One region of the Halomonas kashgarensis genome, then DNA from elsewhere that is predicted to be linked to it. Evidence: predicted binding sites of a transcription regulator. Region 1 holds the regulator's gene; each other region holds the start of a gene.

Region 1 (7,110 bases):
CTATACCGATGGCGACTTGCGCCGTACCCTCGACCAGCATCATGATTTACGTGACCTTACGGTTGATGAGGTCATGACCCGACCGGGCAAGCGCATCTCTCCACAAGTACTGGCGGCGGAAGCCGTGCGCTTGATGGAAGACAGCCGTATCACCGCCTTGGCGGTGGTGGATGACCAGCAGAGACCGATCGGGGCGTTACACATGCACGATCTGCTGGCCAGCGGCGTAATCTGACTCTTATCGACTGGAGGCTCAATGGCTCTTACGCCTGCTTTACTCGACCCGATTCGCCGCGTGCGCCTGTTCGCCATGGATGTCGATGGCGTGCTCACCGATGGACGCCTCTACTTTCAGGCCGATGGCATCGAGATCAAGGCTTTCAATACCCTTGACGGCCACGGCCTGAAATTGCTCAAGCGCGCCGGTATCGCAGTGGCGTTCATTACCGGACGCGACTCGCCCATGGTCAGCCAGCGTGCCGCTGCCCTAGGGATCACCCACGTTCATCAGGGGGTAGAGGATAAACTCGCCACCCTGCGCGACCTCTGCCGCCGGCTGGAAATCGGACTGGACCAGGTCGCCTACTGTGGTGACGACCTGCCCGACCTGGCCGCGATCAAACGGTCCGGTATCGGCATCACCGTACCCGGCGCGCCCAGCTACGTTCAGGCTCACGCCGATTGGGTGACCGAGCGCCAGGGCGGTCATGGCGCGGTACGTGAGGTATGTGACACCCTTCTCGAAGCCCAAGGTCACTGGGGGGCGGTAATCGATACCTACCTTCACGGGCGGCCCTGACATGGCGCCGGATACGCCTTCACGCACTCGCACCAGGCGCCTTTCCCGGCACTTCACCAGACGGCTGGGACTAGGCGTGCTGATCCTGGCGCTAGGCGGACTGCTGGTCTACCTGGACCCCGGCGAACAGCGCCAGCCTGGTGTGGACCTGGAAGCGCGCGCCAACGAACCAGGCCATATTCTGGAAGGGGCCGAGCTCACCCTGTTCGGTAACGACGGACATGTTCGCCAAGCCATCCGTACGCCACGCATGACCCATTCGCAGGAGGATATCAGCCAGGCGGAACAGCCCCGCGCGCGCCTGTTCGACAGCCATCGACGCGAGTGGACCGCCGAGGCGGAACAAGGTTTCGTGGATGTTCCCAGGCAACAGCTCACCCTTACCGGCGATGCCCGGTTGCGGGCACCTGAAGCAGGCTGGCAACTCGACACGCAGATATTGCACTATGATGCGCAACAAGCCCACGCCTGGAGCGAGACACCGGCCTTGCTGCAACAACCTCCCCAACGAATGCAGGCCAATCGAATGGATGCCTGGCTGAACGAAAGTCGCGTCCGTTTGACTGATGACGTTAAAGGCTACCATCCACCCGAGACGAACGCTCAAGAGGAAATGCCATGAAACCCACCATCACGGCCGCCATCCTGGCTTCGACACTGCTGACGGGCGGGCTGCCCACGCTAGCCTTTGCCCAATCTTCCCAGGCCCCGATCGAAGTCGAGGCCGATCGCCTGGACCTGGATCAACGCGCCGGCACCGCCGTCTATGCCGGTAATGTGGAGATTCGTCAGGGCGAAATGCGCCTGAAAGGCGATCGCGTTCAGATCCAGCGTAACGACGAAGGGGAGCTATCCCGAGCCACCGCTACGGGCGAGCGAGCCTATCTGCGTCATCAGATCGAAGGCCAGCCCTCGCCCATGGAGGGCTGGGCCCGCAATATCGTCTTTCACGTCGCAGAGCAGCGCGTGGTACTGATCGACCAGGCGGAGCTGAACCAACAGGACGACCATTTCGAGGGCGGATACCTGGAATACTTCATTGACCGGCAGGTGGTTCAGGCACGTTCGGAAACCGGTAGCGGCGATCAGCAGCGCATCCGCATGACGCTCCAGCCCGAACGCCAATAGGCTTCGCCAACGCTGCCCCCATTTCTCGCTACAGGAACCTGGCACCTCGATGAAGACACTTTACGCTCGCCACTTGGCCAAGAGTTACAAGCGCCGCCGTGTGGTCAAGGATATTTCCGTGGAGATCGCGCAAGGCAGTGTCGTCGGCCTGCTCGGCCCCAACGGGGCGGGCAAGACCACTTCGTTCTACATGATCGTGGGCCTGGTGAGCGCCGACGCCGGCAGCGTCAGTATCGATGATCACGATATCTCCCACGCCCCCATGCATGAGCGAGCCAAGGCGGGCATCGGCTACCTGCCCCAGGAAGCCTCGATATTTCGCAAGCTTTCGGTGGCGGACAATATCCTGGCGATCCTGGAAACCCGCCGCGACCTCGACTCGAGCGGACGCGAACAGCAGCTCGAAGCGCTGCTCGAGGATTTTCACGTCACCCACATTCGCGACAATCTCGGCATGAGCCTCTCCGGTGGCGAACGACGCCGGGTGGAAATTGCCCGTGCGCTTGCCACAGAGCCCGCTTTCATTCTTCTGGATGAACCATTTGCCGGGGTCGATCCGATCTCCGTCGGCGAAATCAAGACCATTATCCGCGCGCTCAAGGCGCGCGAAATCGGCGTTCTCATAACCGATCACAATGTGCGCGACACATTGGATATCTGTGACACCGCCTATATCGTCGGCGATGGCCAGATCATTGCCAGCGGCCCGCCACAGGGCATACTGGACAACCAACAGGTGCGCGACGTTTACCTGGGCGCCGACTTCAAGCTCTAGACGACTTCATACTCTAGCCGTCTCAAGCGCCAGATGGCATGCTTATTGCCGGTGGCATGCATATTGCAAAAGTTGACTTGCACCTGGTCCTTGCTCGCACTAGGGTTAAGCTTTCCGATTACGCACGCGAGTCCCGCTATGGTCATGAAAGCCTCTCTTCAATTGCGCATGGGCTCCCAGCTGACCATGACGCCGCAATTGCAACAGGCGATCGCGCTGCTGCAATTATCCACTCTCGATCTGCGTCAGGAAATCCAGCAGGCGCTCGATTCCAACCCCCTGCTCGAGCAGGAGGAGGAGTTCAGCGAGCAGGCGGTGGACGAGGCACAGGAAGCCGAGTGGTCCGAGGACATCCCTAACGAACTGGCGCTCGACAGCGACTGGTCGGATACCTACCAGGACATGGTGCCCGCCGCCGGCAGCGGCGAAGGTCCGGATTTCGAGCGTCAGGCCGCCGGCCAGAGTCTGCAGGGGCACCTGCTCTGGCAACTGGCCATGACCGATCTCGACTGGCGCGAACGGCAGATAGCGGAAAGCCTGATCGATGCCATCGATGTCAATGGCTACCTGACCCAGACCTTGTCCGAGCTGCGCGACGGGCTACGCGATCAGGGCCTCGAAGGCATAAGCACTCGAGAGGTGGAAACCATTCTGCTCCGCTTGCAGCAGTTCGAGCCCACCGGCATCTTCGCCCGAGATCTACGCGAATGCCTGATGCTGCAGCTCGCCACCCTGGCCGATGACACCCCCCTGCTCGCCCACGCCCGCCGTTTGGTCCGCCAGTTTCTCGAGGCGCTGGGCAAGAACGACACCCGCCTGCTCAAGCGTCGGCTGGGACTGGACGAGACCCAGCTCGAGGATGTTATCTCGCTGATACGCACCCTGGACCCGCGTCCGGGCAGCGCCTTCAGCGACGCGGACGAAGGCTACGTCGTCCCCGATCTGGTGGTGCGCCACGATGCCCAGGGCTGGCATCTCGACTTGAACCCCGAGGCGCTACCCAGGCTCAGGATTCAGCCCGATTACGCCAGCCTCATCAAGCGCGCCGACAAGAGCCAGGACAATCAATATCTCAAGGAACACCTCCAAGAGGCTCGGTGGCTGATCAAGAGCCTGTCCAGCCGCAACGACACCTTGTTGCGCGTGGGGCGCGAAATCGTCACCCGTCAGCTCGGCTTTCTCGAGCAAGGCGAGGAGGCCATGAAACCCTTGATTCTCGCCGATATCGCCAGCGCCGTGGACATGCACGAATCGACCATTTCGCGCGTCACCACCCAGAAGTTCATTCATACGCCACGCGGGGTCTTCGAGCTCAAGTACTTCTTCTCCAGCCAGATAGGCAGCGCCGACGGCGACAGCCACTCCAGTACCGCCATTCGTGCCCGACTGAAGAAACTGATCCAGGAAGAGCCTCCAGGCAAACCGCTTTCCGACAGCCGGCTGGTCACCCTGCTTGGCGACAGTGGTATTCAGGTGGCTCGCCGTACCGTCGCCAAGTACCGTGAGGCGATGGGAATTCCCTCTTCCAGCGAACGACGCAGGCTACGCTGAAGTAGAGCTCTCGTGGAAATCGAGAAAGTTGTTCGCGGGGCTTTGCTCAGCAGGAAAAAGAGTTACAATCGAAGTACAGTCCGATGGATAAGGAGTACGTCAATGCAAGTCAACATCACAGGTCATCATGTCGAACTCACTGACGCCCTGCGTGACTACGTCGAGGAAAAACTCGCTCGCGTTGAACGCCATTACGACAATATCACTACCGTTCAGGTAACCCTGTCCATCGAAAAAGAGCGTCAGCACGCGGCCTGTACGTTGCACGCGGCCGGTGCCGATCTTCACGCCGAGGCCATGGATTCGGACATGTATGCCGCCATCGATGCACTGGCCGACAAGATCGACCGTCAACTGGTCAAGCATAAGGAAAAAGCACAAGCCCGCGCCCAAGGCGCTGGCGTGCGCTGAGCCAATGATGCTGGAAACCATCCTGCCCCCCGAGCGCGTGCTCTATGATGTGCCCGGGGGAAGCAAGAAACGGGTGCTGGAATTCTTCAGCACCTTTATCGCCCAGAACACCCCCAGTCTCGATAGCCAGGAAGTCTTCAGTCGCTTGATCGGTCGAGAGCGCCTAGGCAGTACCGGGATCGGCAATGGTGTCGCTATCCCCCATGCGCGCAGTCCGCATTGCGATGCCCCCATTGCAGGTTTTCTGAAGCTGGCCGAAGCCATCGATTTCGATGCCGTCGACGGTGAACCCGTGGACCTCATCTTCGTGCTGCTGGTCCCGGAAGAGGCGGATGATACTCACCTTGCCCTGCTAGGCCAGGTGGCGACCATCATGAATGACGGCGACACCCGTGTCCGGTTGCGCAAAAGCACCAGTCAACGTGAGCTGCTGGAGTTGCTGAGAGACAAGATCAGGCAGCAGAGCTCCAGTTAGTTCGGCACCGTTCAGCTTCTGGCGTGCTTCTGTCAAATTACGCTTTCGATACGATTCTGCCTCCGTTACCGGACGGCCCTCGATAGAGGCTTACTTGCAAACCTCTCGCCTATTTCGCCTTGAAGAATGGCTGCAACCTGCACGGTAATAGCTAAAATACGGTGCGGAAGGAGATTCGTCATGCAACTCGTGATTATCAGCGGTCGCTCGGGATCGGGAAAGTCCATTGCCCTGCAGGCATTGGAGGATCTCGGCTATTACGCTATCGACAACCTTCCCGCCATGCTTCTGGATTCATTGATAGAGGAGCTCGGTGAGGGCGGCAATCGCAGCCATCTGGCGGTAAGCGTCGACGCGCGTAATCTTCCCCATGCCTTGAAGCGTTTTCCCAGCCTGCTGCAGGAGCTCAAGCGTCGACATATCGATTGCCAGCTCATCTACATGACAACCGATGCGCGCATCTTGCTGGAACGATACTCGGCCACCCGGCGTCGTCATCCGCTGACTCGCGATAGCGAAATGACCCTGGAAGAAGCGATAGCCCACGAGGAAGAGGCGCTGAGCGAGATACGCGATCTTTCCGATCTGATGATCGATACCTCGCGGCTATCGGTTCACGATCTGCGGCGTCGCATTACCGACCAGGTTTCCCATCATCAGCGCGATCAGTTGACGCTGACTTTCGAGTCGTTCGGTTACAAGCGAGGCATCCCGCTGGATGCCGATCTCGTCTTCGATGGACGTTGCCTGCCCAACCCCTACTGGGACCCCAACCTACGCGGTGCCACCGGTCGCGATGCATCCATCGCCGCCTTTCTGGAAGGCTATCCCTTGGTGGAGGAGATGCTGACCGATATCCAGGCCTGGCTGGAACGCTGGCTGCCCGCCTATCAAAGCAGCCAACGCAGCTACCTGACCGTCGCCATCGGCTGTACCGGCGGCCAGCACCGCTCCGTCTACCTTGTCGAGCAGCTGGCCGCCAGGCTGGTAGGCAATTTCGGCCAGATCAGCCTGCGTCATCGCGAGCTGGGGTTGCAGCACACTCTCACGAATACAACTCAAATTGCCACCAGTTCAAGTGCAAGCAATGGCGACCCGGCGGCATTCACCTGCGAACAGGACTGACCCGATTCGACCTCACCGTGCCACAAGGATTGTCGGATACGCGAAGCCATGGGAAAGGCGGATAGACAAGGATAGATAGACAAGGGATAAAAGGTGCCTGAACGCAAATTGACTCTCATCAACCGACGCGGCCTGCATGCCCGAGCCGCCACCAAACTGGTGCAATGCACGCAAGGCTTCAAGGCCCGCGTGAGCGTACGCAAGGGCGAGATGGAAGCCGATGCCGCCAATATCATGGCATTGTTGATGCTGGCGGCTCCCTGCGGCACGGAACTCACCGTGCAGGCGGAAGGTGAAGATGCCGACCAGGCCCTGGAGGCAGTCCAGACCCTGGTCGAGTCTCGCTTCGATGAAGACGCCTGAACCCGCTCGAAAGCCTGAAATTGTTCAGTCTTCCCCTCCAGCCACCGTCATTTCATCGATCAACCAGCTGCCGGTATGGATACTTCCCCGGGTATCAGTGTCATCGCCGATCGCTACCAGTCCCTTGAACATCGACTGCAAGGTACTGGCAATCGTGAACTCTTCCACCGGGTACTGAACTTCACCGTTTTCCACCCAGAAACCGGCGGCACCCCGAGAGTAGTCGCCAGTCACGCTATTAACTCCCTGGCCCATCAGTTCCGTTACCCAGATGCCGCTTCCCATCTGCTTGAGCAGGCTTGCGCGTGACTCCAGGGGAACCTGCAAGCGCAGGTTGCGAGCGCCCCCGGCATTGGCGGTGGTCTCCATGCCCAAGCGCCTGGCGCTATAGGAGGAGAGCATATAGCTTGCCAACCTACCTTGTTCGATAAAACGGTTATTGCGCGTCTGTACCCCCTCGTTGTCGAACGGGCTACTGGCCAT
Region 2 (7,110 bases), 1.7 Mb from region 1:
CGTCGCCTTCGTGGGGCCCTCGGGCTGCGGTAAATCGACCTTCATGAAGCTTTGTACCGGCTTGCATGCCCCTACCGGCGGCAGCATCAGAGTGGATGGCGAGCCGGTCAGCGGCCCGTTGAAAATTTCCGGCATGGCGTTCCAGAACGCCAATCTGCTGCCCTGGCGCACCACGCTGGACAACGTACTGCTGCCTCTGGAAATCGTCCAGCCCTACCGCAAGCAGTTTCGCCAGCGCCGCGAGGAGTTCGTGGGCTGGGCGCGGGACCTGCTGCGTACGGTGGGGCTGCAGGATTACGAAGACCAGTATCCCTGGCAGCTTTCCGGGGGGATGCAGCAGCGCGCCTCGATCTGCCGGGCGCTGATCCATCGTCCCCGTCTGCTGATGCTGGATGAGCCCTTCGGCGCCCTCGATGCCTTTACCCGTGAGGAGCTGTGGTGCGTATTGCGCGACTTGTGGGAGGCACAGCGCTTTACCGTGGTGCTGGTAACCCACGACCTGCGTGAAGCGGCGTTCCTGGCCGACACCGTTTACGTCATGAGCCGTCGTCCCGGGCGGGTCATTGAACAGCGCACCATCGACTTGCCTCGTCCTCGCGCCCTGGAAACCACCTATGGCAAACCGTTCATCGACCTGGTGCAGGAACTGCGCGGGCAGATCGGCGAGATCCGCAATACCTGAAACCGGCGGTTCGCGTCACGACATCGTGTAGGGGATACCTCATATGACGGCAAATGAAAAACTCCGTGAGCGGCTGGCGCCGTGGATCGCGGTGATCGCCCTGGTGATCATCTGGGAAGTCACCGTGCGGCTATTCGACGTGCCCAGCTTCATCTTTCCCAGTGCCTGGGATACCGCTCAGGCGCTGGTGACCTACGCCGGGCCGATCGGCGTGCACTCCTGGCAGACCTTCTGGACCACCATGGCGGGCTTTGCCCTGGGTATCGTGGTGGGCTTGAGTCTCGGCATGGTAGTGGGGTCGTCGCGCTTTCTCTATCACGCCTGCTACCCGCTGCTGGTGGGCTTCAACGCCATTCCCAAGGTGGCGTTCGTGCCCATCCTGGTGGTGTGGTTCGGCATCGGGTCGGTGCCGGCGATTCTCACCGCCTTTTTGATCTGCTTCTTTCCCATCGTGGTCAACGTCGCCACCGGCCTCGCCACGCTGGAGCCGGAATTGGAGGACGTGCTGCGCGTTCTCGGCGCAAGGCGTCTGGACGTGCTGTTCAAGGTCGGCTTGCCGCGCTCGCTGCCCTACTTCTTCGCCTCGCTCAAGGTTGCGATCACCCTGGCCTTCGTCGGCACGGTGGTATCGGAAACCGTCGCCTCCAACCAGGGCATCGGCTACCTGATGATGAGCGCGGGCTCGCAGATGCGCATGGGGCTGGTATTCGCCGGACTACTGGTGATCAGCGTCATGGCGATGGTGATGTACGAGCTGTTTGCACTGCTCGAAAAACGCATGACGGCCTGGGCGCATCGCGGCCAGAACCGCTAGTGCCGTAATTCATTAGTACCGTGACCACCCGTCGCCTTGGCGGCGCAAAAAAGCAAAAAAGCAAAAAAACCACATGAAAATTGGGATATCGAAAAAGGGGAACCCCATGAAGCACCTAGGCAAGACAGCACTGCTCGCTCTGGCGGCGGTGAGTATTTCACCACTGGCATCCGCCGAAAAGTTCTTTTCCGACTCTAGCATCTCGTTGCTGTACAGCGATCAGTACGAAGCCTTCGGCAATACGCAGCGGACCGATACCTACGTCACGTTCGAGAACGTCACCGGGCACGACTGGGGCGGAACCTTCCTCTTTGTCGACCGTAACCAGGGACGGGGCAATGCGGATGGCGACGACGATCTCTACGGTGAGTTCTCGCCGGCGCTCAGCCTGAGCTGGCTGACGGGTCAGGATCTCGGCCGTGGCTTTCTCAAGGATGTCTCGCTGGCCGGTACCTACGAGTTCGGCGGCGGCACCGATGCTACCAACATCCTGACCGGTATCAGCTTTGCCTGGGATGTGCCGGGCCTGCAGTATTTCAACAGCACCTTCTATTACGTCAACAATAGCGAGATCGCCGATGATCTCCAGTTGACGCTGACCTGGGGCGCGCCGTTCGAGCTGGGAGCGTCACGCTTTCTGTTCGACGGCTATATCGATTACTCCTCGGCGGCGTCCGACCACAAGGCCGACTTCCACTTCAATCCCCAGCTGAAACTCGACCTGGGCCACTACTATGGTCACTCGGGCGTGCTTTACGCGGGTATCGAATACTCCTACTGGGACAACAAGTACGGCCTCGACGATGCCGTCATGGATACGGAAAGCGCCGTCAGCGCACTGGTCAAGTTCCACTTTTGATGCGGCCTGTACTCGGGCCGGTTAACCTGCGGGGTGCCTTCGGGCGCCCCGTTTTTCGTCATATTGGTGCGCATGAGCGATATTGGTGCGCCACTAGGTCGAAGTCATGAAGAAATGGCCCATTACCTGCACTCGTCAGGTGCGCGGGGAAAACTTCCACCGTCTGTGTTTTTATCTAACCGTTTGATAATAAACTGCTAAATATTATTTGAAGCAAAATGGCGCATTGCTTGCAGGATACCTTGTGTTGTTCCCCGTGACATCGCGTCAGACGATGACACGCGACCACCATAACGAGCCCCTTCCTCAAAAGGGCGCAGGAGGTTTCGCAAGTGACTTTATTCCAACGCAAGACGCACCCGACATTCCAACGCAAGACACAGCCGAGCCATTTTGCCTCCGCATTACTGGCCGCTGCTGTCATGGGCGCCGGTTCCCAGGCCATGGCCCAGGATGAAGACCCCATCAAGGTAGGCATCCTGCACTCGCTCTCCGGCACCATGGCGATCAGCGAGACGGTCCTCAAGGATACCGTCGAAATGTTGATCGAAAAGCAGAACGAAGAGGGCGGCCTGTTGGGGCGCCAGATCGAGGCGGTGGTCGTCGATCCGGCTTCCAACTGGCCGCTGTTCGCCGAGCGTGCCCGTGAGCTGCTGGCCCAGGAAGAAGTGGACGTGATCTTCGGCAATTGGACCTCGGTCTCGCGCAAGGCGGTGCTGCCGGTGGTCGAGGAGCTCAACGGCCTGCTGTTCTACCCGGTGCAGTACGAAGGCGAGGAGTCGTCGGAAAACGTCTTCTACACTGGCGCGGCGCCCAACCAACAGGCGATTCCCGCCGTCAACTACCTGCACGACCAAGTCGGCGTGGAGCGCTGGGTGCTGGCCGGCACCGACTACGTCTACCCGCGCACCACCAACCGTATCCTCGAAGCCTACCTGCAGGAGGAGTTCGGGGTGGCGGAAGCGGACATCATGGTCAGCTACACGCCGTTCGGCCACTCCGACTGGCAGAACATCGTCTCCGATATCCGCCGCTTCGGCAGCGAAGGCAAGAAGACCGCCGTGGTCTCGACCATCAATGGTGACGCCAACGTACCGTTCTACCGCGAGCTGGCCAACCAAGGCATCGATGCCGCCGATATCCCCGTGGTGGCGTTCTCGGTAGGCGAGCAGGAACTCTCGGGTATCGACACCGCGCCGCTGGTTGGTCACTTGGCAGCCTGGAACTACTTCATGAGCGTCGATACCGACACCAACTACGACTTCATCGACGCCTGGATCGAGCATACCGACGACGAGATGTCGGTGACCAACGACCCCATGGAAGCCCACTACATCGGCTTCAACATGTGGGCCGAGGCGGTGCGCAAGGCCGGTACCGTCGAGGTCGACGCAGTGAAGGACGCCATCATCGGCGTCAGCGTGCCCAACCTTTCCGGCGGCTATGCGGCGATGATGCCCAACCACCACATCACCAAGCCGGTGCTGATCGGTGAGATCCAGGACAACGGCCAGTTCGATGTGGTCTGGCAAACGCCCTCCACCGTGGCCGGCGACGCCTGGTCCGACTACCTGCCCGGTTCGCGTGACTTGATCAGCGACTGGCGCGCGCCGATGCGCTGCGGCAATTTCAACGTAGCCAACGGCTCCTGCGGAGGCAGCACAGCGGCCGAAGAAGCCGAAGCAGCCCTCGCCGAGTAATCCAACCCGCGCCCCGCTGCCATCCGGTAGCGGGGCCGCACGCCACTCTACCGATACTGAAGGGAAGAACCCATGCGGCGTTTCCTTTATCTCTGGCTGCCTCTGGTGCTGGCCTTGCTGTTGCCGCTGACGGCACAGGCGCAGGGCGACACCCGAGACGATGACGCAGCCATGCAACTGCTCGAGGCGCTGGACACCGACTCCTACGCCGACAAGGGCGAAGCGATTACCGCCATCGTACAGAGCGACGACGAACGCGCCCGTGGCTGGCTGGAAGCCTTGCTCGAGGGCCGCCTGCAGCGCAGCGACGACGGGCGTTTCGTGATCGTACTCGAAAACCGTGGACGCGACTGGCCGGTCGCGGATGCCCTGACCGGCGACGACCTGGGCGAAATGTCACGCCGCGAGCTGGACCGCATCGGCATCAACAACGCCCTGCGCAATCAATTGCGTAGCGCCATCGCCGTGGCGGACCTGTACTCGCCCGACCTGGAAAAGCGGCGTGCTTCCGCCGAACGCCTGCTGGGCGACGTGAATGGGGATCTGGTCCAGCCGTTAGGCGAGCTGATCGAACAGGAAGAAGACGCCCAGGTAAAGCGTCGTCTCAGCCAGGCATTGGCGATCTATCAGGCCGAACAGGGTGAGATGGCGGGAGTCGAGGCGCTGCACGGCAGCTTGCACCCCCGCGCTCGGGTCGCCTTGAGCCGTGCAGCGCAAGGCGATGATCCGGTCGTCGCCGATGCCGCCCAGGCGGCCCTGGCCAGCATCGAACAGAATCTCAAGATCAATCGCGGCCTGGAAACCCTGTATTTCGGGCTTTCTCTGGGCTCGGTGCTGGTACTGGCGGCGATCGGTTTGGCGATCACCTTCGGCGTCATGGGGGTGATCAACATGGCCCATGGCGAGTTGATCATGCTGGGCGCCTACACCACCTGGGGTATGCAGCAGTTGTTACCGGGGCAACCCGGCCTGGCGCTGATCCTGTCGATTCCCGCCGGTTTTCTGGTGGCGGCACTCGCGGGCGTCGCCATCGAGCGCGGCGTGATCCAGTTCCTCAAGGGGCGCCCGCTGGAGACGCTGCTGGCCACCTTCGGTATCAGCCTGATCCTGCAGCAACTGGTGCGTACCGTGATTTCGCCGCTGAACCGCACGGTTATCACCCCCGAATGGATGAGTGGCTCGCTGGTGGTCAACGATGCGCTGTCGCTCACGCTTAACCGCATGTTCGTGCTGGGCTTCGCCCTGGTGGTATTCGCCGGGCTGATGCTGATCATGCGCCGCACCCGGCTGGGTCTTGAAGTGCGCGCTGTGACTCAGAATCGCGCCATGGCCCGCTCGATGGGCATCCGTGCCACCCGGGTGGATATCATGACCTTCGCCCTCGGCTCCGGGGTGGCGGGGCTCGCCGGTGTCGCGCTCTCCCAGCTGACCAACGTGGGCCCCAACCTGGGCCAGAACTACATCATCGATTCGTTCATGGTGGTGGTGTTCGGCGGCGTGGGCAACCTGTGGGGCACGCTGGTGGCGGGTCTTTCGCTGGGGGTGATGAATCAGCTCATCGAGCCTTGGGCCGGGGCGGTACTGGCCAAGATCATCGTGCTGGTATTCATCATTCTGTTCATTCAAAAACGCCCGCGCGGACTGTTTCCGCAAAAGGGCCGGGCAGCGGAGGGCTAAGTCATGCAAGCTTCACGATCGTGGCTGGCGCGGCCTTTCACCGAGCGCTCAACCCAGCTATTCCTGGCGGTACTTCTCGCCGCCCTGGCAGCGGTGACCCTGTTGCATGTCGCGGTGCCGCAAGGCCATCCGCTGCACGTCAGCGCCTATACGGTGAATCTGTTCGGCAAGTACTTGAGCTACGCTTTGCTCGCCGTGGCGGTGGATCTGGTATGGGGTTATCTGGGGATTCTCAGCCTGGGCCATGGCGCCTTCTTTGCCCTGGGCGGCTACGCCATGGGCATGTATCTGATGCGCCAGATTGGCGATAGGGGAACCTACGGCCATCCGGAACTACCGGATTTCATGGTGTTCCTCAATTGGGACAGCCTGCCGTGGTATTGGCAAGGCTTCGACATGGCCTGGTTCGCCTTTCTCATGGTGCTGCTGGCGCCGGGACTTCTGGCGCTGGTGTTCGGCTTCCTGGCTTTTCGATCAAGGGTCACCGGGGTCTATCTGTCGATTATCACCCAGGCGCTGACCTTTGCATTGATGCTGGCCTTCTTCCGTAACGAGATGGGCTTCGGCGGCAACAACGGCCTGACCGACTTCCGCGATATTCTCGGCTTCAGCCTGCGCAGCGATGCCACCCGGCTGGGGTTGTTCATCGCCACGGGAGTCGCGCTGGCGCTGGGTTATATCCTGTGCCGGGCGATTGTCGGCAGCAAGCTGGGCCGGGTTAGTGTCGCGACCCGCGATGCCGAGGCCCGCACGCGCTTTCTGGGCTATCGGGTCGAGCGGTTCCAGCTGTTCGTGTTCGTCGTCTCGGCGATGCTCGCCGGGGTGGCGGGAGCGCTCTACGTGCCCCAGGTGGGGATCATCAATCCCAGCGAGTTCTCGCCGATCTTCTCCATCGAGATCGTGCTGTGGGTGGCGCTGGGCGGCCGGGCTACGCTGTACGGCGCGGTGATCGGGGCGATCCTGGTCAACTACGCCAAAACCGTCTTCACCGGGGTGATGCCGGATGCCTGGCTGTTCGCCCTCGGTGCGCTGTTCGTGCTGGTCACGGTGTTTCTGCCCAAGGGCGTGGCCGGGTTGCTGGCCTACCGTATCAAGCGGCGGACAACGACGTCCGACACCAACACCGACGCCAAGGAGGCCACGCTATGAGCCTGTTACGCGCGCTGGCGGATCGCGACCGGGTCTTCGATTTCATGACGCCCCGGGCGACCACGGTGGATGTTCGCCATGGACCGATCCTCTATCTCGAGGATGTCACCGTCAGCTTTGACGGCTTCAAGGCGATCAATAACCTCAACCTGACCATCGACGATGGTGAGCTACGTTGCATCATCGGCCCCAATGGCGCGGGCAAGACCACGATGATGGATATCATCAC
Region 3 (7,110 bases), 140 kb from region 1:
ACCAGGCTATCGACCACATGATGGTTAAAGCGGCCGACCACGATCACGTAGCGACCATCGACATCCACAAAACTGCCTTCGACTTGCGAGAGGGGTTGCATCAATAGATTCCTGCTTAAGATTTTGTGTCGAGAGCCGTATCGTTCGGCCCCAGACGCTCCACCACTTCCAGATCGAAGCCGGAAAGTGCCGAGAATTTCCACGGCGAACTCAACAGCCGCATCTTGCCTACCCCAAGGTAGCGCAGAATCTGCGACCCGGTGCCGATGGTCAAGTAGTTGCCGGCGCCATCGGAGTCGCTGGTGCGGGGTACCGGCACCCGGTCGAGGAACACGTCCAGCTGACTCTTGAGGTCCTGGTGCGGACGGCCATCGTCGAGCAGCACGAATACGCCGCTTTGCGCCTGGGCGATCTCCGCCAGGGCCTGGGCGGCATTCCAGCTGTGCTGACCGCTCTTGAGCAGGCCCAGCATATCGCGCAGGGCGTCGGCCAGGTGAACGCGCACCGTAGTCGGCTCGGCGGCTTGTGGGTTGCCTTTCACCAGCGCCAGGTGATGCGCGCCCTGAATACGATCGCGGAAGACGTGCAGGGTCAGCTCGCCATAGGCGGTAGCGACCGGCGTGGCTTCCAGGTGATCGATGGTCTGCTCGTTGACGATGCGATAGTGAATCAGATCGGCGATGGTGCCCATCTTGATCCCGTGTTCTTCGGCGAAGGTCTCGAGCTCGGGCCGGCGGGCCATGCTGCCGTCGTCGTTCATGATCTCGCAGATCACACCGCTGGGATCGTACCCGGCCAGTGCCGACAGGTCGCACGCGGCCTCGGTGTGCCCGGCCCGACGCAATACACCGCCGGGCTCCGCCATCAACGGAAAGATATGCCCTGGCTGGACGATATCGCGGGGGCCGGCGCCGGGCGCCACTGCCGCCTGTACGGTACGCGCCCTGTCGGCTGCCGAAATGCCCGTGGTGACGCCTTGGGTGGCCTCGATGGAAAGCGTGAACTTGGTGCCGAAACCGGAGCCGTTGTCACGCACCATCAGCGGCAGGTTCAACTGCTCGCAGCGCTCGCGGGTCATCGGCAGGCAGATCAACCCCCGGGCGAAGCGCGCCATGAAGTTGATGTGCTCGGCCTGGACTTTCTCCGCGGCCATGATGAGGTCACCTTCATTCTCGCGATCCTCATCATCCATGAGAATCACCATTTTGCCCTGGCGGATGTCTTCGATCAGGTCAGCGATGGGGGCCAGGCCCCCGGAGGAGGATTGCACCATGGAATCTCCAAAAAAAGTCGGTCGCATGCTTGCGATTTCGCGCGTCAGGGTACCTTGCTCGGGCTTGCGGCGCTAGTCGGCTCGGGTGTGGCGATGATGCGCCAGTCGCGGCCCACCGCACGCATGTCATGAATTGCCAGACGGCGCTGATCGGCCATGCGCGCCAGCCCCGGCAAGGCGAACAGGGGGCGGGCCTCGCCTCCCAGCAGGGTCGGCGCCACGAACAGCTGCATCTCGTCCACCAGCTCGGCATCCAGCATGGCCCCGGCCAGCGTGGCGCCGGTTTCCAGCAGCAATTCGTTGATCTCGGCGTTCTCCGCCAACCAGCGCAACAGCAGCGGCAGGCTGACGCGACCGTCCTCCCCCGCCGGCAGCGACAGTATCTCGGCTCCGGCCGCTTCCAGGCGACGGCGTCTTGCCGGGTCATGCTCGGGCACGGTGACTACCAGCGTGCGTCCCGGCTCGCTCAGGCAAGCCGCCGCCAGCGGCAGCCGCAGGCGGGTATCGACGATCACGCGCAGCGGCTGGTGCCGACAAATCTGCTCGGCGTTGTCCAGCTTGAGCTGATCCGCTCGCAGGGTCAGGCGCGAGTCGTCCATGATCACCGACTCCACCCCACTGAGAATGGCGTTGGAGCGTGCCCGTAGCCGCTGCACCTGGGTGCGCGCTTCGGGGCCGGTGATCCACTGGGACTCGCCGGAGAGCATGGCAGTGCGGCCATCCAGGCTCATGGCCATTTTCAAGCGCACGAAGGGTCGGCCACGCCGCATGCGGGATATGAAACCGGGATTCAGGGCTTCCGCTTCGCTCTGCAGCAGCCCCACCTCGACCGCGATGCCCGCCTGTTCCAGCAGCGCGATACCGCGTCCCGCCACCTGAGGATTGGGGTCGACCATCGCCACCACCACTCTGGCGACCCCGGCGTCGATCAGGGCCGCAGCGCACGGTCCGGTACGCCCGTGGTGCGAACACGGCTCCAGGGTTACATAAGCGGTGGCGCCATGGGCTCTGCTGCCCGCGGCCTTGATGGCATGAACTTCCGCATGGGGCTCGCCGGCGCGTTCGTGGAAGCCTTCTCCCACCACCTCGTCTTCTTCGCCGGAGGCGCCCTCGCGCACCAGCACACAGCCCACGCGCGGGTTGGGGTGGGTGGTATAGAGCCCACGACGCGCCAATTGCAGGGCGCGCGCCATGTGACGAGGATCGGCGGCCCGACGACTCGTCATTGCGGGTCCGGCTCCTGGGACAGCCGGTCGATTTCCGCACGGAATTCATCGATATCCTGGAACTTGCGGTACACCGAAGCGAAGCGGATATAGGCGACCTGGTCGAGCTGCTTGAGCGACTGCATCACTGCCTCGCCGATGTCGCGGGCGTTCACTTCGCGCTCGCCACGGGCACGCAGGGCTTGACGAATACGCTCCACGGCGGCTTCCATGGCTTCAGCGCTGACCGGTCGCTTTTCCAGCGCCCGCAACATGCCGGCGCGCAGCTTGGTTTCGTCGAAGGTTTCCCGCGAGCCGTCGGCCTTCACCACCCGCGGCATGACCAGTTCGGCGGTTTCGTAGGTAGTAAAGCGTTCGGCGCAGCTGGCGCACTGACGTCGCCGGCGCACCTGGTCACCATCCGCGACCAGGCGAGAGTCCGTCACTCGGGTGTCGTTGTCACCACAGAAAGGGCAATGCATGAGGATCGCAACCTGTTGGTCAATGGGCTCGAAGAACCCCGAATAGCGTTTCATGTCTTGTGTATCGATGAAACCATTGTAACGATTTGGCACACAAGCTGCAGCGTCTGTCTACATTCCCTCCATGTCTTTACCAGGAAGGCTATCATGAACGAGACCCAGCCACCGCCTCCCGATACGGCAACCAGTACGGTTTCGCGCACCGCAACGTTCGATGCCTCGGCCCGCCCCTTGCTGCAACATCTCTATGGCCGGCGCAGCGAGGAAGTCTTGCGGCGGTTGCATCGACACATCGATCACTTTCTGGCGGTTACCGGGCGCGATAGCACCGCCTGCGTTCCCATTGCACCACTATGGAGCGAAAAGGACCAGTGGCTGATCAGTTATGGTGACAGCGTTCTGGACGAGGACAGGCCGCCCCTGGAAGTATTGCAGGACTTCCTCCAGCGCCAGCTGGGGAATCGTTTCAGCGGTGTACACGTGCTGCCGTTCTTTCCCTGGAGCAGCGATGACGGTTTTTCGGTCATTCATTATCGCGAGGTCAACCCTGCACTGGGCGACTGGAGCCATATACGCCGCCTGGCGCAGGACTACGATGTCATGGTGGATCTGGTGCTCAATCATGTCTCTCGGGAATCGCTATGGTTCGTCGACTATCTCAGCGGCAGCCTGCCGGGACGCGACTATTTCATCGAAATCGACCCCGATACCGACGTCTCCCAAGTCGTGCGACCGCGCAGTAGCTCGCTGATGGCGCCGGTCTCGACCCGGCGTGGCACTCGCCACCTGTGGGCGACCTTTTCGGAAGACCAGATTGACCTCAATTTCGCCAACCCCGACGTGCTGCTCGAGTTCGTCGGCATTCTGCTCTTCTACCTGGAGCAGGGCGCCAGCATCATCCGCCTGGACGCCATCGCCTTTCTGTGGAAGCGCCTGGGCACCTCCTGTATCCATCTTCCCGAGACCCATAGCGTGGTGCGCCTGCTGCGGGCGCTGGTCGACCATGTGGCGCCGGGTACGCTGCTGGTCACCGAGACCAACGTGCCTCACCGGGAAAACATGAGCTATTTCGGGCTCGACCGGCTCGGCAGCGACGACCTGCACCCAGTCACGGAACATCCCGACGAAGCCCACCTCATCTATCAGTTCACCTTGCCGCCACTGTTGCTGCATACCTTGACTCGCGGTGAAGCCGCCACGCTTCAGGGTTGGCTGCACAGCTTGCCCACCCTGCCGCCGACCTGTACCTATCTCAACTTCACCGCCAGCCACGACGGCATCGGCGTTCGTCCGCTGGAAGGTTTGCTACCCGACCACGAGCGCGACGCCCTGCTGGAACTGATGCACCGCTTCGGTGGTTTCGTCAGCATGCGCGCCAACGCCGACGGCAGCGACACCCCTTACGAGCTGAACATCACCTGGTTCGAGGCAATGAAGGGAACGCGGCGCGGCCCGGACCCCTGGCAAGTGGCGCGGTTTCTGTGTAGCCAGGCGATCATGCTCAGCCTGCAGGGCATCCCGGCGCTCTACCTGCATACCTTGACCGCCACGCTCAACGATCATGAAGGCGTGGAGCGCAGCGGCCGCCTGCGCTCGATCAACCGCCGCCGCTGGAACCTGGAGGAGCTTGAAACCCTGCTGGACAGCCCCGCCACTCCCACCCATGAAGTCTTCGCCACCCTGGGCAAGCTTCTCGAACGGCGCCGCGTGGAGCCCTGCTTCCATCCCGGTGCCGCGCAACGAATCATCGCCACGCCGCCCGAACTGCTGGCCCTGGAGCGTGGCCCTCTGGAGAGCGGTCGACGTTTGCTGGCGCTGTACAATGTCACCGACCAGCCGGTGCCGTTGAACGAGGGCGGTGAAACCCTGGGCAAGCTGTTGAACCAGTTCGAATGGCGCTCGCTGGCGCCTGAAGGGTTGAGCCCCGGTATCGAAACCCTGCCTCCCTACGCCGCGATCTGGTGGGTAGCGGAACATTGAGCCGGGCACATTAATGCGCCGCTAACCTGGCTATGCCAAGCTGGGCGATGTTTCCATGATGAGGTTCAGCATGCCGATACGTATTTCCCGCCCCGCACCGGGGCGCCGCTTTTATCTTGTCGGACTGGCTCTGGCGGGCGTCGTGACGAGCCATTCACTGTGGGCCGAAGAGGCGCTTCCGCCCCCGGTTCAGGCCATCGCCAATCAGGGAGTGGAAATCCATGGCAGTTTCGCCGCACCCAGCGGGATGCGCGGTTTCGGTGCCAGCATCCAGGGCCGAGAAATGGCGATCTACCTGACCCCGGATGGCGAGCACGCCATTGTCGGCACCTTGATGGATAGCGAGGGCACCGACCTGACCGAACCGCAACTGGACCAGCACGTTCGCGCCCCGCTCGAGACCCAGACCTGGCAGGCCCTGGAGGAGAGCCACTGGATTCAGGACGGCGAGCCCGACGCGCCCCGCGTCATCTATACCTTTACCGATGCCAACTGCCCCTATTGCCAGCAGTTCTGGGATCAGAGCCGCCCTTGGGTCGAAGCAGGTGAAGTGCAGCTGCGCCATATCATGGTAGGGATTCTTCAGGCGGATAGCCCCGGCAAGGCCGCTGCCCTGCTGGGAGCCGACGATCCGTCTAGCGCCCTATACGCGCACAGCGAAGACGGCGAGAAGATCCAGGCCAGCGCACAGCCCCGCGAGATCGAGGAGCAGGCCTACACCAACAACCAGCTGTTCGAGGAACTCGGCCTCTACGCCACGCCGACCAGCGCCTTCCAGCGCGAAGACGAGAGCGGCACCATACGCATCGACCGGGTACAGGGCGTGCCCGACCAGGAGCGCCTGGAAGAGATGATGGGCGGCGCTCTCAAGTAGTCACGTAAGGCCCGGCACCATTACCCGCTTCAGGGTGGAGGCCGGCCACCCTCCATCGCGCCCTCAAGCGCCGCTCACCAACGTCCAGCTGCCAAGAACCTACTCGCTCAGCTCTTCAAAACGCGACACGCCGACATTCCACGGCTTGAGGAAATCCTTTTCGCCGGTATTGGCGTGATCGGCAAGGCGATGATTGTCGTGCTCTCGCACCTCGCCATAGCGTGAATGGCGATGGAACGTGGGGCCGAACAATTCCAGCGTCTCGTCCACGTCTCCGGTATAACGCGGGTCCTGCGGGCGTTCCTGACTCACCATGTAGTAGGCGATATCCCAGGCCTGCTGGTCGGATAGCGAGTTGGGCTGCCCCAGCGGCATGTTGTTCTGGATGAACCCGGCTGCGGTATGGGTGCGTGCGATCCCCGCCCCCCAGTTATTGGAGCCGTCTCCCCACAATGCCGGGAATACATAGTCGCCATCTTCGTAGTGACCGGAACCATCTTCCCCGTGGCAGATCGCGCAGTTCTCCCGATAGGCCGCTTCACCCCGGGTGTAGTCGGGTTCGAGTTCCGGTTCGGGCGGCGCGGGGAAGCCACGTCCATAGATCGGCTGACCGGGGTACATCGGTACGCCGGTAGCCAGCCACTGATGGTAGGCGGAGAGCGCCAGCATGTCGTCGCTGCCATACTCCGGCGGCGTACCGTTCATGGAGTAGGCGAAGCAGCCGGCGATACGTTCTTCGAGGTTGTTGACGTGCTGGTTCTTGCCACGAAAGTCCGGCAGGGTCACCGCCGCCGGCCAGATCGGCGCACTGAAGGGCTGGCGACCTTCGCCCAGGTGACAACTGGAGCAGTTCATGTCGTTGAAGACGTTTTTGCCGCGCAATTGCTGGGTATTGGTGAACAGGTCGTAACCGCGGCGGATCACGCGCTTCAGTTGCGGATGGATATCCGCTTCTTCCAGGTCATCCATGGTCGGCGGAACGTGTACCAGCTCGCCTTCCTGGGGCGCGGGATAACCCAGTTCCACCAGCCCTTGATAAGGCATCTCTTGCGTTTCGCTGGTGGTCTCGGCGGCATAAGCGGCAACACCCAGGCCGGTGGCAAGGGAGGCGCCCAAGAGCGTCAGTGCAGTATGGTAGCGTTTCATGGGGTCACCCTCACTTCTCGGCCGGGGTCTGGTTGGCAAGCCAGGCGGAAACCGCCTGGATATCCTCGTCGCTCATGCGCGTGGCGATCGCGCCCATCAGGTTCTGTGGGTCGTTGTCGCGCTCGCCCTCTTTCCAGGCATTGAGCTGCG
Region 4 (7,110 bases), 630 kb from region 1:
GCAACGGGGCCAGCCTGCATCGCCTCAACTGGCCCGGCGATACCTCGTCGAAGGGGGTACGCCAGGCCCATGCACTGATGGTCAATTACCTCTATGAACTGGACCGAATCGAGCAGAACCATGAGGCCTTCAGTCGCGAGGGGAGTGTGATCTGTGCCTCCGATGTTCGACGCCAGGCATCCCGCGCCGACGCCCTGCGATATACAAGCGTTGATGCCTGATCCCAACCGATGACAACAACAAGGAGATTGTCATGAACCATAACCTCTATCTGCAGTTCCTGCCCCACTTCGAGCGTCAACCGAGCAAGGTGCTGATCGATACTCCCGAGGGGAAGCGATACCGCTATGCCGATGTTCTGGCCACTACTCAGCGCCTGGCCGGTGCCCTGCAGGAGCTGGATGTGCAGCCCGGCGACCGAGTGGCGGTCCAGGTCGACAAGAGCCCCGAGGCGATCATGCTGTATCTCGCCTGCCTGCAGGTCGGCGCCGCCTATCTGCCGCTCAATACCGCCTATACCGGCAGCGAGATCGAGTACTTCCTGGGTGATGCCGAGCCGCAGCTCTATGTCTGCGCGCCCGAACGCGTGGGCGATGCGATGCGCTTCTGCCAGGCGGGCAGCGTGGTGCACGTCGAGAGCCTGAGCGCGGCTGGCGACGGCAGCCTGATGGATCGTGCCGCCAAGGCCGAGCCGGTGACGGAGGTTGCCCAGCTCGGTGAGCACGACCTGGCAGCGATCCTCTACACCTCAGGAACCACTGGGCGCTCCAAGGGCGCCATGCTCAGCCACGGCAACCTGGCCTCCAACAGCCGGGCGCTGGCCGAGGCCTGGCGCTTCAGCACCGACGACCATCTGCTTCACGCCTTGCCAATCTTCCATACTCATGGACTGTTCGTGGCCTGCAACATCGTGCTGACCGTCGGCGCCTCAATGACCTTCATGCCCGGGCTCGACGTCGAGCAGCTGCTCGACCTGATGCCCCGCGCCACGGTACTGATGGGTGTGCCGACCTTCTATAGCCGGCTGCTCAAGTCGCCGCGGCTCGACCGCGAGACGGTTGCCAACATGCGGCTGTTCGTCTCGGGCTCGGCGCCGCTGCTGGCCGAAACCCATGAAGGGTTCCACGAGCGTACCGGACATGCCATCCTCGAACGCTATGGCATGACCGAAACCAACATGAACACCTCCAACCCCTATGACGGCGAGCGCCGCCCGGGCACGGTGGGCTTCCCACTGCCCGGCACCGAGTTGCGTATCACCGATCTCGAAAGCGGCGCCGAGTTGCCCCGCGGCGAGACCGGCCTGGTGGAGCTGCGCGGACCCAACGTCTTCCAGGGCTACTGGCGCATGCCGGAGAAGACTCGCGCCGAGTTCCGCGACGATGGCTTCTTCATCACCGGCGACCTGGGCCGAGTCGACGCCGACGGCTACCTGCATATCGTCGGTCGTGACAAGGATCTCGTGATCTCGGGCGGCTACAACGTCTATCCCAAGGAGGTCGAGCAGCTGATCGACGAACTGCCCGGCGTGGCCGAATCCGCCGTATTCGGCGTGGCGCACCCCGACCTGGGCGAGGGCGTCACCGCGGTAGTAGTGGCGAAGGAGGGACAAACCCCGCCCGACGAGGCCAGTGTGCAGGCGGCGCTGGCCGACCGGCTGGCCCGCTACAAGCAGCCCAAGCGTGTGTTCATCATCGAAGCGCTACCGCGTAATGTGATGGGCAAGGTGCAGAAGAACCAGCTGCGCGATACCTATGCTGACCTTTACACCGCGGAGGAGGTGGAAGCCACGGTCGGTTGAGTCGCACCATCTAGTCAAACCCCGGCCGCGAGGGCATCGCGGCACACGCCACACCCATACTCGGACACGTCCGTAAAGCTTAATTACAACGACAAAGAAGGAAATGACCATGGTTATCTACGGAGTTGCCCTGCTGGCAGGGTGCATGATGTTAGGCCTGATAATCGGTGACATGCTGGGGCATATGCTGGGCATCGATGCCAATCTCGGCGGGGTCGGCATTGCCATGCTGCTGCTGATCTTCTCGACGGGCTATCTCAAGACGCGTGGCAAGTTACCGGAGGCGACCGTTAGCGGTATCAACTTCTGGAACGCAATGTATATCCCCATCGTGGTGGCAATGGCGGCCAGCCAGAACGTTGTGGCGGCCTTCAGCGGGGGCTTGGTAGCCCTGCTGGGTGGGGCCCTGGCCGTGGTGCTGGGGCTGGCACTGGTGCCGGTCATTGCGGGAAAGGCTCCGCGGGCGGCCGCGCCAAACATCCCGGCGGCCCGTACTGAACACCTGTCGACCCGCATCGCCAATCGCTGAAGGGGGCCTTACCATGTTGCAATCACTGCTTGAACTCTTCGATAAGTATCATCTGGTGGCGGCCTTCGCCGTTATCGGCCTCACCATGTATGCCGCCTACTGGATCAGTACCCATCTTACCCGCGGCAAGCTGCATGGCTCGGCGATCGCCATCATCCTCGGCCTGGCGCTGGCGTACGTGGGCGGCAAGCTCACCGGGGGAAACGATGGTCTTGCCGACATCACCCTGTTCACCGGCCTCGGGCTGATGGGGGGCGGCATGCTGCGCGACCTGGCGATCATCGCCACCGCCTACGGCGTGCGCTTCGAGGAGATACGTGAGGCGGGAATGCGGGGTGTGACGGCGCTGTTCGCTGGCGTGGTGGTCTCCTTCCTCGCGGGCGGCCTGGTAGCGGTCGGCTTTGGCTACACAGACCCGGTCGATATCACCACCATCGGTGCCGGTGCCGTGACCTACATCGTCGGTCCTGTCACCGGAGCAACGCTTGGCGCCAGCTCCGAGGTGATCGCGCTGTCCATCGCGGCGGGCCTGGTGAAGTCGATTCTGATCATGGTTGTCACGCCCATGGCGGCACGGTTCATCGGCCTCGACAACCCGCGCTCGGCAATGATCTTCGGCGGCATGATCGGCACCACCAGCGGGGTGGCGGCGGGGCTGGCCGCCACCGATGCCCGGCTGGTGCCCTATGGCGCCATGACCGCCACTTTCTACACAGGTCTTGGCATACTGCTCGCCCCCACGGTGCTGTTCATCGCCGTCAGGGCCATCTTCTGATCGCCATGTCCCCAAACGTCGCCGGGCCCGAAAAGGCCCGGCGATTTTTGTATCGCAACAAGTAAGCAAAAGTCGAACCCTTGTCTCAGTTATTCATCCTCAAGTTATCTTATCCTGGGTATCGTGGGAGCCCTTGGCAGGGTGGGTAACAGATAAAGCGATGACCTGACCGCTATCGCCCACTATGCCAGCATGGCCGTGGTAGGTGCGATGCACTTGCTCATTGAGACCGCCATGTTAAAGCTTAAACAAGGTTGCGCCGAACGTCAGCTCCTGGCCGAAACAGGAATACTCATGCCAAAAGAGGTAGCCTCTAATCCAAAAATGACCATAGCTCAGCCAGGTTGGCCTCGGTGCTCAAGCGTTCGGCTTTACAAGCGTTGTCATTCATCATGCCGTCGACTTGGTCGGCCTGGCTCATAATACTGTTGTTGAGGCCGCCTATCCCATGGGTGGCATCGTTGGTTCTTGAAGCCAGCTCGCGCACCTCGGTGGCTACCACGGCAAAGCCACGTCCAGCTTCGCCGGCCCGTGCCGCCTCAATGCTGGCATTGAAGGCGAGTAGCGTGGTCTGCATGGAAATCTCGTCAATGGCACTGACAAAGTTATTGATACGCCCGGCATCACCGCGCAGAGAGGTGACTTGCTCGGCGGCAGTGCCAATGCGCTCATTGAGCGAGCTCAGATCGGTGACCATGGCGTTCAATGCACCCTGGCTGCGTTGAGATTCGCTGGCGGCGAAATTCGTGATCTGCTGATTAGCCAGCAGCAGTTCGGAGAGATCCGCGAAAGACTCGTGTAGGGCTACTACGGAGTCACCGAATTCGGTGAGATTGGTAAACAGATGCTGGTGCAGCCGCTGTTGTGCTTCCAGCGCGTCGATGCGGGCCTGGAGCTGATCGCGCTCAGCGTATAAGGCAGCGGCCTGTTCGGCCTCGCTTTCGTGGCGAGAAGGGAATTTTTGGTGGAAAAAGCGCATGGCATCTCCTAGGCGCTCAAACAAAAACCGCCCGTTACGTAAGGGCGGCGCACGGAGCCAGACGATGGCGCGTTAACTAGCGCGTTCGAACAGCAGATTGTTCTCCAGGTGGATATGCTGAATGAGGTCATCGCGGAACTCCCGCAGTCCGGTATAGAGGGCGCGCCAGGTGGTGCAGGCGCCTTTGGGCGGATTGATGTCATCTGTGAGCACCAGGAGGCGATCGAGGCTTGCGCCATGGTCGTCATGCTCGTGGCGCATCACCGTGATTGGTCCCAAGGCCTGGGCACCCAGATCGCGACGCAGCATGGGGAAGAGAATCTGCTCCTCCTTCTGCATGTGGCTTTCCATTTCCTGATGAATATCATTCAACAGGTCGGCAAGCCCTCGGGGACAGGTCACATGGTCGCCATGGACCTGCTCGACGCGGCGGGCCATTCGTATCAGCTCCGGCAATTGACGGCGATGCGTATCATGGTAGCGGGTAAGGATATGTTCGATCAGCTCGTCGTTGCTGGCCGACTGCCAATCATGGCCGTCGGTTTCGTTCGGCGCCAAGGCCTCAAGTTCGGCGACGAGCTTATCTGTATCTAGGCCGACGCGTTGCGCGGCCTCTCGTAAGGGGATATGACCGCCGCAGCAAAAATTGATGTGATGCGTGTGGAAGACGCGCGTGGCGCCAGGCACGGTGAGGGCGATGCGGCCTACTGTCTGGTCGAGAAGAGTCATGACGATTCCTCGTGGGGGAAGAGTACATACTGGTATAGCAATCGCCATGCCAGATCTTTAAATATTAAAAATCATAAAAATACGAAGTTAATGGTGAAGATAACCGTGCCGTGATAAGGTAAAAATCACCATTTAAGGTTATTTTTACCATGCTCGCAGATACTTTACTGGCTGACCTGGTCGTAGATCTACCAAGTGCAGTGCGACTACAGCGCCTGGTACGTACGCTACGTGAGGGGTTTCGCTGCGGCGCTGTCTGCCTGCTACGTCTGGAAGAGGATGCCTTAATCCCGGTGGCTGTGGATGGATTGGTGCGCGAGGCATTGGGGCGACGCTTCGAGGTAGCCCACCACCCGCGCCTGGCGACCATTCTCGCTAGCCGTCGTACCACCCTTTTCCCTCCCGATGCCGACCTGCCGGACCCCTACGACGGCTTGGTAGAGCAGCAGTTCGGCCAGCCGCTGCATGTGCATGACTGCATGGGCATCAGCTTGCATGTGGAAGGCGAACCCTGGGGCGTGCTGACTCTGGATGCGCTGGAGGCGGGGACGTTCGATGACGCTGATCGCATGGCGCTGGAGCGCTATGCGCTACTGGTCGAGGCGGCGGTGCGTGTCAGCCGTCTGGAGCGGGACCTGCGCGCTCTGCGTATGCCCCATCAGGAGGGCAGCTTGCTCCTTTCAGCGTCCGAAATGCGCGATATCCTTGGTCATAGCGCGGTACTTCAGCGGTTGCTGCGTGAGCTTGATGTGGTGGCGGCTTCCGACCTGACGGTGCTGCTGAGCGGGGAGACCGGAGTGGGCAAGGAGCTTTTTGCGCGTCGGTTGCATCGGCGCTCTTCGAGACATAAAGCGCCACTAATTCAGGTCAATTGTGCGGCACTCCCCGAGTCGCTGGCCGAGAGCGAGCTGTTCGGCCATGTGAAAGGGGCCTTTTCTGGTGCCGTCACGGGTCGTGCAGGCCGCTTCGAAGCGGCCGACGGCGGCACAATATTCTTAGACGAGGTAGGCGAGCTACCGCTGTCGGTACAAGCTAAGCTACTGCGTACCCTGCAAGAGGGCGAGGTACAGCGCTTAGGCGAAGATGTCCCGCGTCGAGTCGATGTGAGAATCATCGCTGCCACCAATCGGCAACTGGCTGAATCTGTGCGTGAGGGAAGTTTTCGCGCCGACCTTTATCACCGGCTATCGGTCTATCCGGTTGCCATCCCGCCGCTGCGCGAGCGGGGCAGCGACGTGCTGGTGCTCGCCGGGCATTTCCTTGAGATCAACCGTGTGCGTCTTGGAGTGCGCAGTCTTCGCCTCTCGCCGGAGGCTGAGGAGGCGCTGCTTGCCTATGGCTGGCCGGGTAACGTGCGCGAGCTAGAACACGTGATCAGCCGGGCAGCGATCAAGGCGCTTAGCCAAGGTGCCAGACGCGACGATATCATCACCCTGCTACCTGAGTGGCTCGACCTGCCCCAACGAACGGAACGGGACGGTAGCAGAGAGGAACCGAAGGTATTGAGTGAGACCGCTCCACCGAACCTGCGCGAACGGGTCGAGAAGGCTCAGCGTCAGGCAATCCGCGACGCTTTGGGCGCTTGCAACGACAGCTGGGCGGCGGCGGCTCGCTATTTGGCGGTAGACCCCAGCAACCTGCACAAGCTGGCTCGACGGTTAGGGCTCAAGTAATAGCGGAACAAGTAACAGCAGAATAGGCCCCCGTGTCAGTACGGTCAGTAGTCCCCTGCGAGCAGCACCTTGAGATTTCCTGACACCCGGCATCTCAGCGAACCGACCTTTGCATCGGCTCGGACGAGCACAACTCCGTGCACAATCATTGCACTACCGGTCGTGATGCCGGTAGTTGTCCAATCCAGTACCCCGGTTGTTAATAGATTTCTAAGCGGGCAATGTCTCTAGATTGTAGTTTAGCTTCGGTCTCCTGGTTTTGCGCTAGCCTTTCGAATAGCTCTGACTCTTCCGGAATTGCGGCAAGCTCGGCACGTAAGCGATACATATCGATCAGTGTCTGATGTGCCGTCGACGCGTTAGTACGGATGTCCTGGACACTGGTACAACCGAGACACTCCGGAATGCGTGCCAAGGCGCCGGTATGATTGAACTCCTGGCTATCGTTTAGCCAAGTCTTCAGCAAGTTTGGTTCGGCGTCTTCTATATAACTTATCATTGAGCGATTCATGCGTGTCTCTCGGTCAGCCAGGAACGTTAATGTCATTTTCATTCGTTCATCCGTCTGGCTGCCAGCCAGCTCCCTGTACTGCTTCGCTAGCTGTTCATGGAACTCACCGATCC

What was found. Region 1 encodes sigma-54, which starts transcription at its own class of promoters, with help from an activator protein. Its sites were predicted from a motif close to TGGCACNNNNNTTGCTNT; they were not measured.
Region 2: the regulator sigma-54 is predicted to act here: its motif matches at 2,471-2,488, upstream of urtA (urea ABC transporter substrate-binding protein).
Region 3: the regulator sigma-54 is predicted to act here: its motif matches at 3,048-3,065, upstream of R5M92_RS07575 (sugar phosphorylase).
Region 4: the regulator sigma-54 is predicted to act here: its motif matches at 4,848-4,865, upstream of ytfE (iron-sulfur cluster repair protein YtfE).

Annotation. Positions count from the first base shown of each region.
Region 1 is NZ_CP137552.1:1,506,422-1,513,531, forward strand. Features, by position in the region: gene R5M92_RS06945 (KpsF/GutQ family sugar-phosphate isomerase) at 1-235, shown strand, start outside; gene R5M92_RS06950 (KdsC family phosphatase) at 257-799, shown strand; gene lptC (LPS export ABC transporter periplasmic protein LptC) at 801-1,421, shown strand; gene lptA (lipopolysaccharide transport periplasmic protein LptA) at 1,418-1,927, shown strand; gene lptB (LPS export ABC transporter ATP-binding protein) at 1,977-2,702, shown strand; gene R5M92_RS06970 (RNA polymerase factor sigma-54) at 2,841-4,253, shown strand; gene hpf (ribosome hibernation-promoting factor, HPF/YfiA family) at 4,356-4,664, shown strand; gene R5M92_RS06980 (PTS sugar transporter subunit IIA) at 4,669-5,139, shown strand; gene rapZ (RNase adapter RapZ) at 5,320-6,264, shown strand; gene R5M92_RS06990 (HPr family phosphocarrier protein) at 6,358-6,627, shown strand; gene pmbA (metalloprotease PmbA) at 6,652-7,110, opposite strand, start outside.
Region 2 is NZ_CP137552.1:3,209,979-3,217,088, reverse strand. Features, by position in the region: gene R5M92_RS14770 (ABC transporter ATP-binding protein) at 1-682, shown strand, start outside; gene R5M92_RS14765 (ABC transporter permease) at 726-1,496, shown strand; gene R5M92_RS14760 (outer membrane protein OmpK) at 1,603-2,355, shown strand; gene urtA (urea ABC transporter substrate-binding protein) at 2,688-4,055, shown strand; gene urtB (urea ABC transporter permease subunit UrtB) at 4,128-5,732, shown strand; gene urtC (urea ABC transporter permease subunit UrtC) at 5,736-6,881, shown strand; gene urtD (urea ABC transporter ATP-binding protein UrtD) at 6,878-7,110, shown strand, end outside.
Region 3 is NZ_CP137552.1:1,647,665-1,654,774, forward strand. Features, by position in the region: gene ribE (6,7-dimethyl-8-ribityllumazine synthase) at 1-101, opposite strand, end outside; gene ribBA (bifunctional 3,4-dihydroxy-2-butanone-4-phosphate synthase/GTP cyclohydrolase II) at 116-1,273, opposite strand; gene ribD (bifunctional diaminohydroxyphosphoribosylaminopyrimidine deaminase/5-amino-6-(5-phosphoribosylamino)uracil reductase RibD) at 1,318-2,499, opposite strand; gene nrdR (transcriptional regulator NrdR) at 2,496-2,960, opposite strand; gene R5M92_RS07575 (sugar phosphorylase) at 3,108-4,940, shown strand; gene dsbG (thiol:disulfide interchange protein DsbG) at 5,011-5,814, shown strand; gene R5M92_RS07585 (c-type cytochrome) at 5,914-6,960, opposite strand; gene R5M92_RS07590 (c-type cytochrome) at 6,971-7,110, opposite strand, start outside.
Region 4 is NZ_CP137552.1:874,177-881,286, forward strand. Features, by position in the region: gene R5M92_RS03940 (malonyl-CoA decarboxylase) at 1-221, shown strand, start outside; gene R5M92_RS03945 (malonyl-CoA synthase) at 254-1,801, shown strand; gene madL (malonate transporter subunit MadL) at 1,911-2,330, shown strand; gene madM (malonate transporter subunit MadM) at 2,344-3,105, shown strand; gene R5M92_RS03960 (methyl-accepting chemotaxis protein) at 3,419-4,084, opposite strand; gene ytfE (iron-sulfur cluster repair protein YtfE) at 4,157-4,813, opposite strand; gene norR (nitric oxide reductase transcriptional regulator NorR) at 4,963-6,486, shown strand; gene R5M92_RS03975 (2-hydroxyacyl-CoA dehydratase) at 6,686-7,110, opposite strand, start outside.